DNA from 2 places in the Rheinheimera mangrovi genome. Region 2 is predicted to be linked to the other one. Evidence: predicted binding sites of a transcription regulator. Region 2 holds the regulator's gene; the other holds the start of a gene.
The links. The regulator LexA, encoded in region 2, represses DNA repair genes until DNA is damaged. The targets are predictions, from matches to a motif close to TACTGTNNATATNNACAGTA.
Positions count from the first base shown of each region.

Region 1 (9,906 bases), 1.6 Mb from region 2:
ATACCCAAATGATGCAGCGCTGGAGAACGCAGAAAAGCCGCGCAGATTAACATAATTCTCAGCTGCTGAGCCATCGGATAAGCAAGTGCAGCCATTCAGGCACCATCCGCTTTTGCATCAAACATTGGTGCTTTTCAAAAGCCCAGTAGTGGCAAATCTGCTGATTGCCATTAGAGTGATAGCAAGAGTTTAGAAAAGGTAGCCGGATGATGTGTGGACGTCTGAATGTCATAGATAGCCCTGAAGTAATAGACCTTTGCGGCCAACTCGGCATTTCGTTTAAAGACAAAGCGCTCAGAACGGGCCGTTTTATTCAGGCGGCCAGCACAGTGTCTGTCATTCTGGAACAATCGAATCGCCGTACCCTGCAGGATGCCACCTGGTGGCTGTTGTTAGAACAAACAGAGACTGGATTTAAACCATCGGCTTATACCAGCTTTAATACACGCTATGACAAACTCGATGTGCCACGCTCAGCAGGATATAACAGCTATAGACATCAGCGCTGCATTATTCCCGTGAAGGGCTTTGGAGAAACAGAGCAAGTAGACGGAAAAGCTGTATACCACGATTTTACCGCGGATAAGGCAATAGCCTTAGGTGGGCTATACAAGGAATGGGTTCACAAAGCTACAGGCGAAGTTGTATACAGTTGCTCAGTGATCACCCTGCCCCCTCACCCCAAGTTAATGCCCTATCACAGCAAAGCATCGCCTTTGCTACTACCGCAAAGCCACTATGCTGCCTGGCTTTCACCGGATACAGACAGTTCGCAATTGAACACTTTGTTGACCCCGAAATTATGCGTCGACCTCACTGGGGTAAAGGTAAAAAAGCCAAGCCAACCCGAGCCCATAAGCAGCGAATTCAGAATAGCTTGTGATGAGTGTTAGTTTTGTGACTATTGCTGACATTGTGCTTTGCGGTAAATGCCTATTTATCACTCCCTTTAATAGTCTAAACCACTGGGTAAATTTCCATATCACCAGCTTGAGTCAATTCAAGAACAACTAGTGAACTGCCTTTATAAATTTTGCCGGACACAAATTTACTGATTTCAGAAAATTCTGTTGAAATAGAGGTACATCAGCGCTAGTTTGGTATAAGAAAAATCAGGAAAGAAGGCGGAATAATGTTCGACTTGCGGGCGTTTTACCTTCTATTAAATTGTTAGGCATTCAGTGAAGCAGAAATGATTTTATTTAATGAAGAGATTGCAGCGACTTTAAATCAATACTTCGAAAAAGAGGATGAGTTCGTTCAGTCAATACAGCTTGCCACATGGGGCTTAAGTATTCAGTTTAATAATTTTAGTGTTTGCTGTAACGCGCGGGTATTTGCCTCAATAAAAGGCAAGGAGTATGAGTGGGATGATGCCCCTAATTCAGGGCCTTGGGGCGCTTTGTGCAGGCAGATTCCAGAGAAAGCGGTGTTAAAAAGTCCGAACGTATTAACCATCGCCTTTATAAGTGGTGACTCAATAGATATAGAAACTGAAGAAGGCCCTTACGAATCGGTAATCTTCGATTTTCCACCTCAGGGAGAAACTCTGATTATGGAAATATTTTAAATGGCAAATGCCTAACAAGCGCCTTAAACATCGCGGCCTTTGGCCGCTGGACTCGCAACAAGTTGTTCGCCGTTTAGGCGATAGTTATGCAGGTGTAGTAGATATATTGTGAATAATTCTGATAATTCACTTCCGGAAAAATCGAAAAACATGGCAGCAAATTTGGCGGTAATTGCCGCAATCTATGCTGGCTTTTCTTTTTTTAATGTCCTGTTTTTGATTGATGTCATTATCTTATTGGCGCTATGTGTCTGGCTTATAAAAAAGCCTTCTTTGCCTCCTGCAGTTATCAGTCTTTTTGTTTCTTTGGTTGCGGTTTGGTTTGCATTTCAAGATATAAATTTTGCAGGCGGATGGCATTTCGCATCAACCCTATGGTGGTGTTACTCCAGCGTAATGCTGGTTATTTATGTATTTAAATCTAAAAAAACTATTTCTCTGCGGCAGTAGTGCGCATAACAAGCAAATGTTAATCGCCCACGCTACGCATAGGCTGCGATGTAAAAAACAGCGTAAAAAAACAGGGTCAGTTTTTGCATATTGCCCCTGCCTGGTAAATGAAAAGGATACTTATACCTGCGCTGTCCTTTTTCTATCCTAAGCGCCTAAAAGCATCATGAGGGTTTGGGGCAGCGCCTCTGGTCTGTTGCTCACGCTCTGCCACCCTAAGTACCTGTCAATTCCCAGAAAAATCCCCGTTATTAAAGCACCGCACACACATCACTAAACCATTGAAAAATAATAAAATACACCACCCCACATAACAACACTGCCATGACAAGCTGCGCAAAAACTCTGACTGCCCCTTGCGATCCAAAGCGGATCTTTTATACTGTGTTTATATACAGTATTTGAGATAACTATCATGAATGCTCTGTTGCAACAGCTGCAGAACAGGCAACTGATATGGCTGGCCAATCAAACCGAAGCGCCTTATGAACATTGCCAAAGTACAGGTTTTAGCGCTTTGGATCAGCTGCTGGGCGGCGGCTGGCCACAGCATACTGTGATTGAATTACAAAGCCATGGCGCTTGTGCTGAAGTGCAATTGATCCAAAAAGCGCTGGGCCAGTCCGGATCCGATCTGCTGCAAGTTTGGATCAATCCACCGGCCAGCCTCTGTGCTGAATACCTGCTGCAGCAAAAGCGGCCTTTGCATCAAGTGTTACAACTTGATGCGCCCCGCTCTGCCGATGCGCTCTGGGCGGCAGAACTTTGTTTAAAAAGTGGCAGTTGTATGGACGTGCTGCTCTGGCAAAACCAGCTGAATTTAACCCAACTGAAGCGTTTGCAGCTGGCGGCAGCACAAGGCCAGAGCCAGTTGTATTTGTTCCGCCCAACGCAGGCCGAACAACAACTCTTGCCCTGGGCTTTAAGTTTACAACTCACCCCAGCCAGCAACGGCTTGCAGATCCGTATTCTGAAACGTAAAGGCGGCTGGCAACAGCAGGAACTGCTGCTGCCATGGGCTGAACTTTATCCGCAGTTTATCAAAACAGAACTGCAGCACAGCCAGCATTCCCGTCCGCCTTTATCCAGAGTCAGCTGAGGCGAGTGGGTATGGCTGCTCAGATGGAGTTTTGGTTGTATTTATATTTCCCGCAATTGCAGCTGGATAAATTGCTGTTGCAACACGCCACAACTCAGGCACTGGACAAAGATCAGCTGGATTTAACAGCCCCTCTGGCGATAGTAGGCGCTGACCATCAGCTGCTGCAATTGAATACTGCGGCCCGACAGGCCGGTTTAACTTTGGGCATGGGCTTGGCCTCTGCTGCGGCGTTATGCCATCAATTGCAGCTGGTGCCGCATCAGGCGGAGCAGGAACAACAACAATTAGAGCAGCTGGCTCAGCTGTTGTATCAATACTGCGCCGATATAGCGCTGCAGCCTGATTCAGGTTTGTTATTAAAATTAAGCCCTATGCTGGCCTTGTATGGTGGTGCTCTGCAGTTTTGGCAACAACTACAACAAGTGCTGCAACAAGCGGGTTATCAGTATCATTTTGCTACAGCGCAGCAACCTTTAGTGGCGCGTTTACTGGCACAACAAGGCTGGGATCAATTTTTGCTGCAAAGCGATAAAATTCAGCAGCAACTCAAGGCTTTACCACTGCAACAGGCCCAATTACCGGACAAGCTACAGGAGCAATTACAGCGCCTTGGCCTGATCCGGCTTGGCGATCTGTTAACCATCCCGCAGGCCGAACTGGTACGGCGTTTTGGTGTGGACATGCTGCAGTATTTACAACAGCTAACCGGAGCAAAACCTGCGCTGTTGCAATTTATTCAGCCCGCAGAACAGTTTGAACAACAACTGGAACTGCTGTACGAAATGGAGCGCAGCGACCAGCTATTGGGCCCTTTACAGCACTTGTTTGGCCTGCTGCAGCTGTATTTACAACAAAGGGATCAACTGGCCTATCAGCTGGAGTTGTGTTTATTACAGCGGCAAGAGCAGCAACAACAGCTGCAATTGCATTCAGCTCAGGGCGAATATCAAAGCAAAGAATGGCTGAAGCTCTGCGCCTTGCAGTTGGAGCGCTTAAAGCTGAAAAAGCCCGTGATCCAGCTACAACTGACTCTCAAGCGCGCCGGGCCGCGTTACGCTCAGTATAAAACCCTGTTTGCCGGCAAACAGCAGCTGTATTCGGCCCTGCAGCTGGTGTCTTTATTGCAGGCCCGTCTGGGGAAAGAGCAGGTAAAAAGCCCTTGTCTGCACAATGATCTGCTGCCTGAGCAGGCCAGTGGATATGCCGCAGCTTTAGAACCACAAACCGCTATTGCAGGCCACTTAGCCGCGATACGACCAGCCTTTTTAGTCAACCCGCCTCTGGCTGTGGACGCTGATCAGCAACAGCAGTTGCAGCTGCATTGTGGCCCGGAGCGCTTAAGCAGTGGCTGGTGGCAACAGCAGAGCCAACACCGCGACTATTACGTCGGCCAGAATGCCCAAGGCCAGTGGTTATGGCTATACCGTGATTTGCAGCAGCCAGAGCAACTGTATCTGCAGGGGTATTTCAGCTGATGAAAAGCCAAAACTCAACCACACGCAGTGACTACTCTGAGCTAGTTTGCCAAAGCCACTTCTCCTTCCTGCAAGGCGCATCCAGTCCGGCTGAATTGGTACAACAAGCAGCAGCTTTAGGGTATCAGGCGCTGGCCATTACCGATGAATGCTCGCTGGCAGGCGTAGTACGCGCTCACCAGCACATTAAAGAAAAACAGCTACCACTAAAGCTGATTATTGGCTCTTTATTGGTACTGAACCCACAGCTACGGCTGGTGTTGCTTTGTCCGGATAAAAGCGCGTATAGCGAGTTATGCCGCATTATTACTCAGGCCAGACGTCGCGCCGACAAAGGCTCGTACCAGCTGGCCGAATGGGATATTCAGCGTATTCAGCAGTGCCAGATCCTCTGGCTGCCCAGCGGCGATCAACAAACCGATCTGTACTGGGGCCACTGGTTAATTCAGCACCATGCGGACAAGTTATGGCTTGGCGCCAGCCGCAAGTTACAAAGCCAGGACCAGTTTTATCTGCCTTATTGCCAGCAACTGGCAGAGCAGCTGCAACTGCCCTGCTGCGCCATAGGTGAAGTGCTGATACATCAGGCCAGCCGTTTGCCGTTACAACATGCCTTAAGCGCAATTAAAGCGGGCAAAGCTGTGCCTGATATGGCGCGGCAGCTGTTAAGTAACGCCGAACAAAGCTTAAGGCCTATTAAAAAATTGCAGCAATTATTTCCGCCAGAGCTTTTAGACAATAGCCAAAAACTGGCTGATGTATGTAGCTTTTCTTTGGATGAATTAAGTTATCAGTACCCCGCTGAACTGGTGCCAGCAGGCAAAACCGCGATGCAGCATTTACGGGATTTGGTCAAACTGGGCGAGGCACAACGTTTCCCTGAAGGGGTGCCGGCAGATATTCAGCAGACCATTCACAAAGAGCTGGATTTAATAGAGCAGCTCAATTACCCCTATTACTTTTTAACTATTCATGACTTGGTGGTATTTGCGCAGCAGCAGCAGATCTTGTATCAGGGCCGTGGCTCGGCGGCGAATTCAGTGGTCTGTTATTGCCTGGCTATTACTGCTGTGGATCCCCGCCAGATCAATGTACTGATCGAACGTTTTATCTCGAAAGAACGGGCTGAACCTCCTGATATAGATGTTGATTTTGAGCATGAACGCCGCGAAGAAGTGATCCAGTATATTTACCAGAAATATGGCCGTGAGCGCGCAGCCCTGGCCGCTACTGTGATTTGTTATCGCTTTAAAAGTGCCTTTCGCGATATCAGTAAAGCTTTGGGTTTTGAGCTGCATCAGGTGGAGTTTTTCTTAAAAAACCTGCACAGGCGGGATAAAAGCCAGCACTGGAGCAGCCAGCTGACTCAGCTTGGGCTGGATCCTCAGGCGAAAAAAGCTCAGCTACTGGTGCAACTGGTACAGCAACTGGTGGGCATGCCACGGCATTTATCACAGCATGTCGGAGGTTTTGTGATATCTCAGGGGCCTTTGTACGAACTGGTGCCAGTGGAAAATGCAGCTATGGCCGATCGCACTGTGATCCAGTGGGATAAAGATGATCTGGAATCATTAAAGCTGTTAAAAGTAGATGTGTTGGCTTTGGGTATGTTAAGCGCTATCCGTAAAACTTTTGATTTAGTCAGGCGTTACCAGAACACCGACTTAAGCATAGCGGCCATTACCAAAGCAGGTGACGATCCCAAGGTGTATGAAGCCATTCAAAAAGCCGACACTGTAGGTTTATTTCAGATTGAATCACGGGCCCAGATGTCGATGCTGCCACGACTGCGCCCTGCAAGTTATTACGATTTGGTGATCCAGATAGCCATAGTGCGGCCCGGCCCTATTCAGGGCGATATGGTGCATCCGTATTTAAAACGCCGTCATGGCGAAGAAGCTGTGTCCTACCCTTCTGCTGCAGTTAAGCAAGTGCTGGAACGTACTTTAGGTGTGCCGATTTTTCAGGAGCAAGTGATTAAACTGGCGATGGTCGCGGCAGGTTTTAGTGGCGGTGAAGCCGATCAGCTGCGCCGTGCTATGGCCAGCTGGAAAAAAACCGGTGAGCTGATCCAATTTAAACAAAAACTGATCGATGGCATGTTAAGCCGGGGCTATCAACAAGAATTTGCCGAACGTATTTACCAGCAAATTTGTGGTTTTGGTGAATATGGTTTTCCTGAATCACATTCGGCCAGTTTTGCCGTGCTGGCTTATGTCTCGGCGTATTTAAAACAGTATTACCCTGTGGCTTTTTATGTCGCCTTACTCAACAGCCAGCCTATGGGCTTTTATGCGCCGAGCCAGCTGATCCAGGATGCACGGCAGCATAATATGGAGGTACTGCCGGTGTGTGTGAATCAGTCGGATTGGGACCATCTGATGGTGCCCGCCAGCAGCGGCACTGGTTTTGCGATCCGCCTTGGGCTCCGGCTAGTGAAAGGTTTAACGCAACAAGGGGCAGTGATGTTACTCAAGCACAGACCACAAGGGGGTTATCTCCAGTTGGCTGCAGTGGCGCAGTCTGGTGTCAGCGATGGCGATTTAACAGCCCTTGCCAGTGCCAATGCCTTACAACAGCTATCAGGGCAACGCTATCAGGCGCGCTGGCAGTTGTTGGACCAACAGCATAAGTTGCCTTTACTGGCGGCCGAACCTTACCAGACTCAGTATCAGCTGCCTTTGCCTTCCGAACTGGCGGAAGTGGTGGAAGATTATCAAAGTACAGGGCTGAGCCTGCGGACTCATCCGGTGCAGTTATTAAAACAGCAAGGCGTGCTGGGTAAATTTGCGCAGGCAGCTGAGCTTCCTACACTGAACCATAAGTCGGTGGTGACTGTAATAGGATTAGTCACAGCGAGGCAAAGCCCTGGCACGGCATCAGGTGTGACTTTTATCACACTGGAAGATGGCACAGGTTTTAGCAATTTAGTGGTTTGGTCGGCTACAGCTTCGGCACAGCGTCAGGCCTATTTAAAATCTAAGCTGATGAAGGTTAACGGTATTCTGGAGAAAAAAGACGGGGTGATCCATATTATCGCCGGACGTTTAACCGACCTGACGCCCTTGTTAGGATCACTCAGATCTTACTCCAGAGAATTCCATTAAACTCATGAAAACTAAAGAATACAAAGATGTGGATACCCAAAAGCAATAAAAAAAACAGACCCTATAGGGTGAAAAAAACCGGCATCAAAGATGAAAATATCGACCGGCAAATTTTGGTGCTGCATCAGGCAATAGCAAACAAATTACTGGCTGAGCCCGATTTACTCGAACAGGTCAAAGCCAAACTGGAAGAGCGGCGCGACAACGGCCAGCTGGGGTATGGTGCTTATATGTATTGGGTGTCTGTGTTAGAACTGTATGCTGAACCAGAACAGTTTTGTGCAGGCATCACAGAAGACAGCCCTTATTTACGTAAGCTGCGCCGCCGCACGCCTTTTGTCGGCATATTAACGGAGCAGGAACGGCAACACGCCTTGCTACAGAATGCTATTGCAGAGCTGGACGAAATTCCGGGGGATTTTTAACAAGTCCTGAGGAACACCTTGCCAAATCAGCGACTTGCACAGACAATCAATCATCGCTTTTTTAAATGGTGTGTTATGCACGATCAACCTCTGTTGCACAAACTGCGCTCTCGTCTGGCTCACCAGCTCGACCCTGTATTGTATTCAGGTAAAGGCATGTCGCCACTGAATATAGTCATAGCTGTTGTGATACTGGCTGGTATTGTGCTGGCCATTATTCAAACCGAACCCAGTATACGTCAGGGCCACGAACATTGGTTCCGAGCCACTGAACTGGCTTTGGGCTCACTGTTTTTGCTGGAGTATCTGGCAAGACTCTGGACTTGCATTGAAAATGACTCGATAAAAAGTCGTTGGCAGCATTTCTTTTCCTTTTTTGCTTTGGCCGACTTGCTGGCGATCTTTGTAGCCTTTTCGCTGTATCTGGGCAATGGCGGCGTGATTTTACGTCTGGTGTTATTAATACGAGTGGTGCGCCTGGCACGACTTGGCCGATTTTCCACAGCACTGGAATGCATAGCGGAAGCTGTGCGCAGCCGTACTTATGAACTGCTGGTCAGTGGTATTTTTGGTCTGATTATTCTTCTGTTTGCCGCGACCTGCCTGTATTTAGTGGAAGGGGATATTCAACCCGAAGCTTTTGGTTCTATCCCTCGTGCCACCTGGTGGGCCATCGCCACTTTAACTACTGTAGGTTATGGCGACGTCTACCCTATCACTGTATTTGGCCGCATTCTGGCGGGGATCACTGCAGTCACTGGGATTTGTATGATTGCAGTACCCACAGGTATTTTGGCGTCCGCTTTTAGTGACGCCATCAAAGAAGCCAAAGAAAAACACCGCCGTCTGCCTAAGGTATTGGAGAAAGAGCTTTAGCTACGCAGGAAGGTTATTTTTGCAAATGCACCAGCAAGTCCAGTAAATCATCGACAACTAAATCAGCTTGCTCAGCGTAAATATGGTTATCGCCGTAACGGTATAAGCAGCAATAGGAACCGGCGTTCCGGGCTGTCTGGATATCAAACAGGTAGTCACCGACATACAGCATTTCATTAGGCTGCACACCTAAACGTTCGGCTATCAGCCACAAGCCTTCGGGCTGAGGTTTTGCCGGCGCATCGTCGCGGGTCAGCACCAAATCAATAGGGATATTCAGCGCCTGTACACAAAGCTCTGTGGCCTGACGCATATTGCGGGTCAAAATCGCCATAGGCATTTGTCTGTGATTGAGCTGCTGCAGCAAGAGATCCGCATTGGGCATCCAACTGGCTTTACGTGCGCCTTCCAGTTCAAAGTCGACAATAATCTGCGCCGCCTGTTGTTTTTCTATAGCGCAGCTTAAACTGGCCAAATGCTCGAGGATTAGCGTTTGTTCAGGCCAGCCTAAACGGCGTCGCAGCTCGCTAAAATCAAGCTGCGAATCAACTAATGTGCCGTCTAAATCAAAGACGACTGCTTTAATTCTTTGTAGAAAATCAGCCATGCTGCTGGCCTGTGTGCGCCAGTTCACCTCTGTGTAGTTGGTCATGCACTCCGTGATCGTGCTCAAGGTACTGTGGCATCAAAGAACCTATCAACATACCGGCAATACTGGCCAGTAAACCGGCGAACTGAGCGGGCACATAAGGGTCTTCCGGGCCTAAAAAGATAATACCCAGCCAAGTGCTGACACCAAAAGTGATTGCCATTAAAGCGCCCTGATTGGTGGCTTTACGCCAGTACACACCAAAAGCCAGCGGCACAAAAGCAGCCACTAAAGTCACCTGATAGGCATCTT
Region 1 covers NZ_CP034683.1:3,187,768-3,197,673, forward strand. Annotated here, with positions in the region: gene EK374_RS14370 (MFS transporter) at 1-95, opposite strand, end outside; gene EK374_RS14375 (SOS response-associated peptidase family protein) at 207-893, shown strand; gene EK374_RS14380 (hypothetical protein) at 1,193-1,570, shown strand; gene EK374_RS14385 (hypothetical protein) at 1,679-2,020, shown strand; gene imuA (translesion DNA synthesis-associated protein ImuA) at 2,436-3,119, shown strand; gene EK374_RS14395 (Y-family DNA polymerase) at 3,131-4,597, shown strand; gene EK374_RS14400 (error-prone DNA polymerase) at 4,597-7,704, shown strand; gene EK374_RS14405 (hypothetical protein) at 7,731-8,129, shown strand; gene EK374_RS14410 (ion transporter) at 8,205-9,005, shown strand; gene EK374_RS14415 (HAD family hydrolase) at 9,019-9,612, opposite strand; gene EK374_RS14420 (sodium:solute symporter family protein) at 9,605-9,906, opposite strand, start outside.
Region 1: a site for LexA is predicted at 2,401-2,420, ahead of imuA (translesion DNA synthesis-associated protein ImuA). Genes of this name have one in related genera too.

Region 2 (9,906 bases):
TGCGATGTGGTTCCATCATGATTTCCGCTTTGACGACTGGTTACTCTATGCAGTAGACAGCCCAAGTGCATCCGGTGCCCGTGGCTTGGTACGTGGTCAGTTTTTTAATCGGGATGGTGTGTTAGTGGCGTCCACTATGCAAGAAGGTGTGATCCGTAGTTACGACAAAGCCCGATAAGTGTTTTATGCGGTAATAAAAAAACCACCTGCAGTTGAGTAATGCCAGTCAGTTAAGCTGACTGGCATTATTTTTTGTACGCATATTTACTCGGTTTTCGTTTCACTTGCCTTGGATACATGCGCTCTTCACGCCGGAACGGCAAGATAAAAAATTCGGCTTTTCGGGTTAAATCATCCAGTTCTTTTGGAATATGGTGGGCGCTGATTAAGGTAAATCCATGCTCGAATAAGCTGACTATGGCATTCGCGCATAAAGTAAAACTCAGCTCATTAGGGTAAATACCTGGCAAGGTTTTCGCCATCCTTACCATCTGGTAACGGATAAGGTTGTAGCACAGCAGTACTCCCCACAGCTCTTGCTTGACCATGTCTGATTTCTTGCTTCGTAGCGTAAATTCGCTGTCCAGCAGATGCTGCTTCATCTCCCGATAACCCAACTCGATTTCCCAGCGCTGACTATATAAATCCACAATTTCATCGCCCATGAACGCTTTGGTATCAAGCATTGAGGTCAGGATAAAGCACTCTTTGCCTTTGATTTTTTTCTGCAGTAACCGCGCTTCCATATACTCCGGCAAGCACTGCCATTTCTTTCTTGCCTGAGGACTTGTTGTCAGTCGTACCAGGTAGTCCTGCTTTCCAAGCTTTTCTATCACTTCATACTGAGTGCCTTTTTTCAGCGGGATAAGCCAGTGCCGGCTTTGCCCTTTGCTCTGCCATGCGTGCAGCAGCCCTAACGAATAAAACCCACGGTCAAATAACGTCAGGCTGTTGTCCGGCGTATTTTCAACCAGTTGCTCTGCCAGCACCATTTCATTGGTGCTGTACCCATCCATGGCTGCATTCACTAGCAAATGACTGGTCAGTTCCATCTGACACACCATTCTGACCATGGGCCAGGCCGATTCGCCAGCTGTGGTTTTTGGCTTCGTAAAGGCTTCTGTATTTTCCTTTGTATCTGGTGTACGCCAGACAACTCTGTCCACCCCCAGTAACTGCAGACCGCACCAGCGTGGGTGTTCGGCTTCCTTGTGCCACAGCCTTTGGGTGTGATGAAACACCTGCCGCATCGCTTCAAAACCCAACCGCTGCCTCCCCTGCACAACAGCGCTGGGGGCCACCAATTCACGTCGACCGGGTAGCATAATTTGCATTTTATCTGCAATGCTCCAGACATCTTTACCACGATAAAGCGCCATACCAAGTACAACCAACACCAAGGATTCTAAGGGCAATCGACGACGACGCACGGTCGCGATACCAGCCTCTTCAAGGCACTGGCTGATAAATTCTTCGGGTAAAAGCTGGTGTAACGCACCTGTATTCAGGTTTGTTGGGAAATAGCGATTGGCAAGGGTTAAAGCGGTAACTAATTGCATAGAAAAAGGCCTGTAACATCTCTGTTGCAGGCCTTTATACATTAACCACTGGATCGGTCAACCGATCTGATATTTGCTTAACTGATCGGCATTACCTGCAGTTGAGGTGGTTTTTTTCTGGCACAAAGAGTTATGCCTTTTTCACTATACTCAATACAGTCTGTAGTACATCCGCTCTCAATAAGCCATTTACGGTTTGCTGTAGAGGTAACAAAATAGCCGTGGCTTCCAGTTCATTTTGCTCATTGGTATGGCAATAACCAGCGTCACGCAAGGCGTTAATTAAGGTCGAAAACAGCTGTTTGTCGTGATATTCAGGTGAGCTGATACCGTGCAAAGTGCTTAAACGCTGTGCCAGTTCATGGCTCTGTTGCTCTAAATCAGCGCGTGTGAGTGGACTACGCAGTTGCAGCAAATTCAGCACCACAGCGTAACGTTGTAAAACATCCTGTGCATTGTGTGCCAATAGCTCCAACATAAAATGACCTGCCTGTTGTACAGGTGCTGCTTGCAGATACTGGCCCTGTACTTCGACTAACTGGTGTTTTTGCAATTGCTCCAGCACCTGGCTGATGTAGTCGTTAAAGTGCTCCAGCTGCAAAAACAATTCATGTTGTAACAGAGGCTGCAGTAGTTGACAAATATTCACCAACTGCACTTTAGTTAAACCTGGATGCTGTAACAAGGCTGTCGCCAAAATTGCAGGCAGCATAAACAAATGGCAGACATTATTGCGGTAATAACTTAATAAAATCGCATTTTCAGGCGTCAGCTGAATAATTTGACCAAAGCTGTCTTGTGATACTTCGACTTTCTTCAAACGAATAGCATGGTCAATCCATTGGCTGACTGAACCTTCAGGCAAAGTCACACTAGCATGATAAGGCGCATGGTGTTGTAAGTTACGGTAAAACTCCAACTGTGTAGTGAGTTCCTGTCTGGTTAGCGAATGCTGGCGTGTGGCCAGTAAACAGGTGGCGATCAGGTTGATGCTGTTCAGCGCCGCCGCTTGGTTAATCCGCTGCATGATCTGGGTCGCCAGTGCGGCTACTGCCGGATTTAGCCAGCTTGGCTTTTGCAGATCCGCTGTTTCTATCGATGCGCGCCAATCAGGTTCCTGTTGGTTTAAAAAGGCATTCAGCGAAATCGGCTGACCGAAGTTCACATAACCATAGCCATAGTCCCGCAGTTTACGTGCAGCGCTAAAGACGCCTCCTATAGATTCCTTTTTCTTGCTGGAGCCTTTGAGTTCGGTCAGGTAGGTATTGACCTCCATCACGTGCTCATAACCTAAGTAAACAGGTACCAGGCTGATAGGTCTGTCTATGCCTCTTAATACGGCTTGTACCGTCATCGCCAGCATACCTGTCTTAGGTTGCAGCAAACGGCCTGTGCGGCTGCGCCCCCCTTCGGAGTAATACTTCACCGGATAACCTTTGCTGAACAGTTGGCTTAAGTACTCACGAAACACAGCAGAATAGAGTTTTTCACCGCTAAAACTACGGCGAATAAAAAAAGCACCACCGCGGCGGAAAAAATTACCTACAGGCCAGAAATTCAGGTTAATACCAGCGGCTATATGGGGTGGAGCTAAACCCTGATGGTAAATGACGTAGCTAAGCAACAGATAATCCATATGACTACGATGGCAGGGCACATAAACAATCTCATGGCCTTTTTGCACTAAATCCGTCAGCACCTGACCATTAGTGATTTTTAAGCCTGAGTACAGCTTTTTCCATAACCAGCCGAGGAAACGGTCGCCCACTCTTAAGGTGGATTCGCGGTAATCCGCTGCTATTTCTTCCAACAGTTTTAAAGCTTCAGCTCTCGCTTCTCTGATGCTGATTTTTTTACTTTGAGCTTCTTCTTCAATGGCCTTTTTTAACGCATCGGATGCCAGTAAAGAGTTAAATAATGCAGCTCTGTCCGGCAGTTTAGGACCTGTTGCCGCCAAACGCTGACGGTAAAAATGAAAACGTGCCACCCGCAATAATTTGTGAGCTGTGTCTTCGTTGACAGTGGCATTTTCAATGATCTGCCGTACAGAGACGGCTTTACTGAAACGCACTAAGGTATGACGACCGGAAATCAACACAATAAACAGCTTGGCCAGCCAGCTTGGGGATTCAGATTCACCGAGCATAGATTTCACACTGTCTTCTTTACCCGGAGCTCTGCCCCAGAGCACTGATACAGGGATAAGTTGCGCTGAAAAATTCGGGTCCCGCTGATGCGCCTGCAACAAAGCCAGCCCTTGTTGTAGGGCGTCGGTGGAGGCGCGACTGCCCCAGAGCACACGAGGTTGTTCAAGGAATATAGTACGGGACAAGCTGGTATTGTCCAATTGCACCGGCGTCATAGGATCGGGCAATCCGAGTCTATGACAGACGCGGGCTAAGGTCGCTAAATCGCTGGAAGAGGCGGTTCTTGTGATATAAAACACCGGCTGTTTGGAGTCCAGCGCCAGATTTTCAGCTACAGGTTCCGGCACTATTTTGCATCTGACCAAAGGTTTGAGTGGCCAATACAGCAGCTTAGCTAACCATGTGATTGGTTTTAACATATCAAATCCGTACTTATAAACAGCCGCTAGAATAGCATGGAAGGTCTTACCAGCAAAATGCTTGGCAGACTACAAAAGGCTGTATATACTCACAGTATCCACTGTATAGGTATTCAGCATTATGCGTCCATTAACACCAAGACAAGCCGAAATTTTGCAACTGCTTAAAGATTATCAGGCAGCTTCAGGTATGCCACCGACCCGTGCTGAAATTGCTACTCAGCTGGGATTTAAGTCAGCCAATGCTGCTGAAGAGCATTTAAAAGCGCTGGCAAAAAAAGGTTTTATCGAAATGATGCCGGGCACGTCCCGTGGTATACGTTTGGTTGAAGATGAAGCTGCCAATGATGTTGAAGAAGAGCCGGGTTTGCCATTGATAGGCAAAGTGGCTGCTGGCCAACCTATTCTGGCAGCAGAACATATTCAGCAGCGTTATCAGCTCGATGCCAGTTTGTTTAAACCCAATGCCGACTTTTTATTAAAAGTGCAGGGCATGAGTATGAAAGACATCGGTATTCTGGATGGTGACTTACTGGCTGTACACAAAACCACTGAAGCACGTCAGGGACAGATCGTAGTCGCCCGGGTTGAAGATGAAGTCACAGTAAAGCGTTTTCGCCGTGAAGGCCAGATGGTTTACCTGCATCCGGAAAACGGTGATTTTGACGTGATTAAAGTGGACTTAAGCCAACAGCATTTTGCCATTGAAGGCCTCGCCGTTGGTGTGATCCGCACTAGTAGCTGGTAAAAAAATCTACCTGACTCAATAGTTTGTAATATATGAAGCACTGGTACGACCATTTGGTTTTATCGGTGCTTTTTCATTTTTCGGGTTTACTTCTGTCTGTTCCTTGACTAATTGTTAGATGCAACTGATAGCAAAATAAACAAATCAGTGCACCGGTTTATACCCAAAGTATTTGGAGTTGCAGAGAGGCGACAAGTGCGCGAGACCCCAGGAGCATAGTCGTCCTATGTGACTGGGGCTAGAGCAGGCAATCAACAAAGCTGCAGCTTCAAGTACGAAGGGTTTAAGCAAGTTAAATCGGGACAATAATAATAATGGCAGTTGCGGACCAAAGACGAAGTAGGGTGTGTGTCTTTTAATCTGCAATTTGCTTTGTGCAAAGACAGAGGAGAAGTCACGTGGCGAAAACCAGTTATCTGTGTTGGTCGCTGCTAACCTTTTTGCTTGCGTTTTCGACGCAGTCTGCAGAAATGCCTTTGAACATGACTCAAGGGGTTACAGAAATCAGTCAGCAGGTTTACCACCTGCATATGAAGATTTTTTACATTTGCTGTGCAATAGGGGTAGCGGTATTTGGGGTGATGTTTTGGTCCATCATCCACCATCGTAAGTCGAAGGGCGTCGAGCCCGCCCAATTTCATGAGAGCACCAAAGTAGAGCTGCTTTGGACTGCTTTACCTGTAGTTATTCTTATTTTAATGGCGATACCCGCCACCCAAACTCTGATAGCGATGGAAGACACCTCTGAAGCTGACGTGACTATTCTGATCACTGGCTCACAATGGAAGTGGCACTACAAATACATGGACCACAAAGTAGAGTACTACTCTTTGCTGGCCACACCCCGTAAGCAGATCGACAACAAACTGAAAAAAGGCGAGAACTACCTGTTGGAAGTCGACAGGCCTTTGGTGATCCCTACAGGCAAAAAAGTACGCTTTTTAGTCACCTCAGATGATGTGATCCACTCCTGGTGGGTGCCGGCTTTTGCGGTGAAAAAAGATGCCAACCCTGGCTTTATCAATGAAGCCTGGACCAAAGTGGACCAAGCCGGCGTCTACAGAGGTCAATGTGCTGAGCTCTGTGGGAAAGACCATGGTTTTATGCCTGTCGTTGTTATTGCCAAAGATCAGGCCGATTTTGAGCAGTGGATAGCTCAGGAAGCTGCTACTCAGGCCGCTGCCAAAGCTGAAGAACAAAAGCTGCTGTCGATGAATATGAGTAAAGAAGAGTTAATGACCTTGGGTGAAAAAACCTACATGGGTTATTGCGCTGCCTGCCATCAACCTACGGGCATGGGCATTCCGGGCGTCTTTCCTGCGCTTAAAGGTAGCAAAATGGCATTGGAGGATTTACCTGCCCATATCGACATAGTGCTGAACGGCAAAACCGGTACCGCTATGCAGGCTTTTGCTAAACAGCTGAGTTTAAGTGAAATTGCGGCAGTGATTACCTATGAGCGTAATGCCTGGGATAACAATACAGGCGATCTGGTGCAAGCTGCCGATATCGCCAAAGCACAAAAACCATAGGGGGCGCAGATGAGTACTGTTACTACAGATCCACATGCTCATGCTGAGCATGAGCATCATCATGGGCCAGCCAAAGGCTTAAAACGCTGGCTTTATACCACCAACCACAAAGACATAGGTACTTTGTACCTGCTGTTTGCATTGACTATGTTTTTTATCGGCGGAGCTATGGCTATGGTGATCCGGGCTGAGTTATTCCAGCCAGGTTTGCAAATAGTACAACCCGACTTTTTTAACCAGATGACCACAGTACATGGCCTGATCATGGTATTTGGTGCTGTGATGCCGGCCTTTACCGGTCTGGCCAACTGGCTGGTGCCTATGATGATAGGCGCGCCGGACATGGCCTTGCCAAGGATGAACAACTGGAGCTTCTGGATCTTACCTTTTGCTTTTAGCATCCTGCTGCTGTCTTTATTTATGGAAGGCGGTGGACCTGGTTTTGGCTGGACTTTCTATGCTCCGCTATCCACTACCTACAGCAGCGACAGCACGGCACTTTTTGTGTTCTCTGTTCATATCATGGGTATTTCATCCATTATGGGCGCTATCAACGTGATAGTAACCATTATGAACCTGCGCGCTCCAGGCATGACCTACATGAAAATGCCTTTGTTTGTCTGGACCTGGTTTATTACGGCTTACCTGCTGATTGCTGTAATGCCTGTGCTGGCCGGTGCTGTCACTATGGTGCTGACCGATAAATACTTTGGTACCAGCTTTTTTGATGCGGCCGGTGGCGGCGACCCTGTGTTGTTCCAGCATATTTTCTGGTTTTTTGGTCACCCCGAAGTCTACATCATGATTCTGCCCGCCTTTGGTATTGTCTCAAGCATAGTACCGACCTTTGCCCGTAAACCCTTGTTTGGTTATGCCTCTATGGTGTACGCCACCTCCAGTATTGCGCTGCTGTCCTTTTTAGTTTGGGCGCATCATATGTTCACGACTGGTATGCCGGTGTTCGCAGAACTGTTTTTTATGTATTGCACCATGCTAATCGCTGTGCCGACCGGGGTGAAAGTCTTTAACTGGGTGGCCACTATGTGGCGGGGCGCTATGACCTTTGAAGTGCCTATGATGTTTGCCCTGGCCTTTATTGTGCTCTTTACCATAGGGGGCTTCTCCGGCTTGATGCTGGCCATTACGCCTGCCGACTTCCAGTACCATGACACCTACTTTGTGGTCGCACATTTCCACTATGTGTTAGTCACAGGCGCCATCTTCTCTATTATGGCGGCGGCCTATTACTGGCTACCAAAGTGGACTGGTCATATGTACGACGAAACTCTGGGGCAATGGCATTTCTGGTGTTCGTTAATTTCGGTCAACGTGCTGTTTTTCCCAATGCATTTTGTTGGCCTAGCTGGTATGCCACGACGGATCCCGGATTACGCCCTGCAATTTGCTGACTTTAATGCGCTGATCAGCATTGGTGGATTTGCCTTTGGTTTATCTCAGCTGTTGTTTGTCTGGCTGGTGGTGAAATGCATTAAAGGCGGTGAAAAAGCCACAGATCAGGTATGGGAAGGCGCTGAGGGCCTGGAATGGACAATCCCTTCGCCAGCGCCTTATCACAGCTTTACTACACCACCTGAAATCAAGTAGGGGGCGTTATGGCACTGAAGCATCAACCTATAGTGGTTAAATTATGTCTGCTGACGGCAGCCATGTTTGGTTTTGGTTATGCCTTAGTGCCTTTGTACGACGTATTTTGTGATTTAACAGGCCTGAACGGTAAAACCTCTAGCATGGCAGCGACAGCAGAAGCGGCTATACCGGATAAAAAACGTGAAGTGCTGGTGGAGTTTATTGCCCGTCCGAATAACAACATGCCCTGGGTGTTTGAACCAGTGGTGCACAAACTGCGGGTGCATCCGGGGGAGATCCACCGCATTGATTATATGGCGCACAATGTCACAGGCCGTGCCATGACAGCTCAGGCTGTGCCTTCGGTGTCGCCGGGGCAGGCTGCTTTGTATTTTAATAAAATGGAATGTTTCTGTTTTACCCAACAACATCTGACGGCAGGTCAGCAGTTATTAATGCCGTTGCAATTTTACGTCGATCCCGCACTACCGGAACAGTTCAGCACTATCACTTTGTCCTACACCTTGTACGAAGTAGAAGCTGCCACCCCGGTCACTGCACAGACAGCAACAGGGGATAACAATGAGTGAAAAATACGAACATTATTACGTACCAGAGCAAAGCCCTTGGCCGATAGTAGGCGCAGTGGCGCTTTTTATGATGGCCTTTGGTGCAGGACATTTTGTCAATGAAGTGACGAAAGATCAGCCGGGTTATGGCGGTTATCTGTTGCTGGCTGGTGTCGCCACTTTAATTTTTATGCTGGTCGGCTGGTTCAGAAATGTGATTGATGAGTCCATGCATGGTTTGTACAGCAAACAACTGGACAGATCGTATCGCCAGGGCATGAGTTGGTTTATTTTTTCCGAAGTCATGTTTTTTGCAGCCTTTTTTGGTGCATTGTTTTATGCCCGTATCATCGCTATTCCGTGGTTGGACGGTGCCAGCAATAACGCCAGTACAGCTGCTGTATTGTGGCCTGCTTTTGAAGCGGCCTGGCCTTTACTAAAAACACCGGGTGGTACTGAAACTCAGGCCATGCCGTGGCAAGGTTTACCGCTTTATAACACGCTGATTTTATTAGCATCTTCTGTCACTTTGCAGTTTGCTCATATGGGGTTAGAGCAAAATAAAAGAGGTCAGCTGAAGCTGATGTTAGGACTCACTATCCTGTTAGGGGCAAGTTTTCTGTATTTGCAGGGCATAGAGTACGTACATGCCTATCAGGATCTGGGTTTAAAACTGGACTCAGGTATTTATGGCAACACCTTCTTTTTACTGACAGGTTTTCATGGTCTGCATGTGACTCTGGGGGCCTTATTCCTGACAGTGATTTTCCTGCGTATTTTGCTGAAAAACCACTTTACCGCCCATAAGCATTTTGCTTTTCAGGCCGCAGCCTGGTACTGGCATTTTGTTGATGTGGTCTGGTTATGTTTGTTTATTTTTGTCTACGTGCTGTAACACAGAGGCGGGCTTGTTCTGCCCGCTTAGTGGCTAATAGGGCCTGCCGTGCGGAGTGATGATGCCAAACTGCAGTGCAAGGATCACCAGCAATAACACTATGGCCGACCACCAGACGCGTCGGCCTAAAAACTTGGACATACTGGGCTGATTCTCATCGTCCTTCAGCATCAGAAACAAAGCACGAAATAAGTTAAAAACAATAAAGAGCAGTAGTGCAATGAGTAAAAGTTTAATCCACATAAAACCTCACTTAGGGCTGGTACTTTTATGACCACCCAGCCTTTTGTTCGTCATCTGTCCCGACACTGGCTGCTGGCTGTATTCACTCTGGTCGCTTTTGCGCTTTTGATCAAGTTGAGTTACTGGCAATGGCAGCGCGCCGAACAAAAGCAAACTCAATTGGATCAGTTGCACCAGGCAGAGCAGCAAGGGCCGGTGCAGTGGATA
Region 2 covers NZ_CP034683.1:146,720-156,625, forward strand. Annotated here, with positions in the region: gene tesB (acyl-CoA thioesterase II) at 1-178, shown strand, start outside; gene EK374_RS00690 (IS4 family transposase) at 246-1,559, opposite strand; gene plsB (glycerol-3-phosphate 1-O-acyltransferase PlsB) at 1,690-4,125, opposite strand; gene lexA (transcriptional repressor LexA) at 4,247-4,873, shown strand; gene coxB (cytochrome c oxidase subunit II) at 5,272-6,405, shown strand; gene ctaD (cytochrome c oxidase subunit I) at 6,415-8,010, shown strand; gene EK374_RS00715 (cytochrome c oxidase assembly protein) at 8,019-8,582, shown strand; gene EK374_RS00720 (cytochrome c oxidase subunit 3) at 8,575-9,456, shown strand; gene EK374_RS00725 (DUF2909 domain-containing protein) at 9,490-9,699, opposite strand; gene EK374_RS00730 (SURF1 family protein) at 9,727-9,906, shown strand, end outside.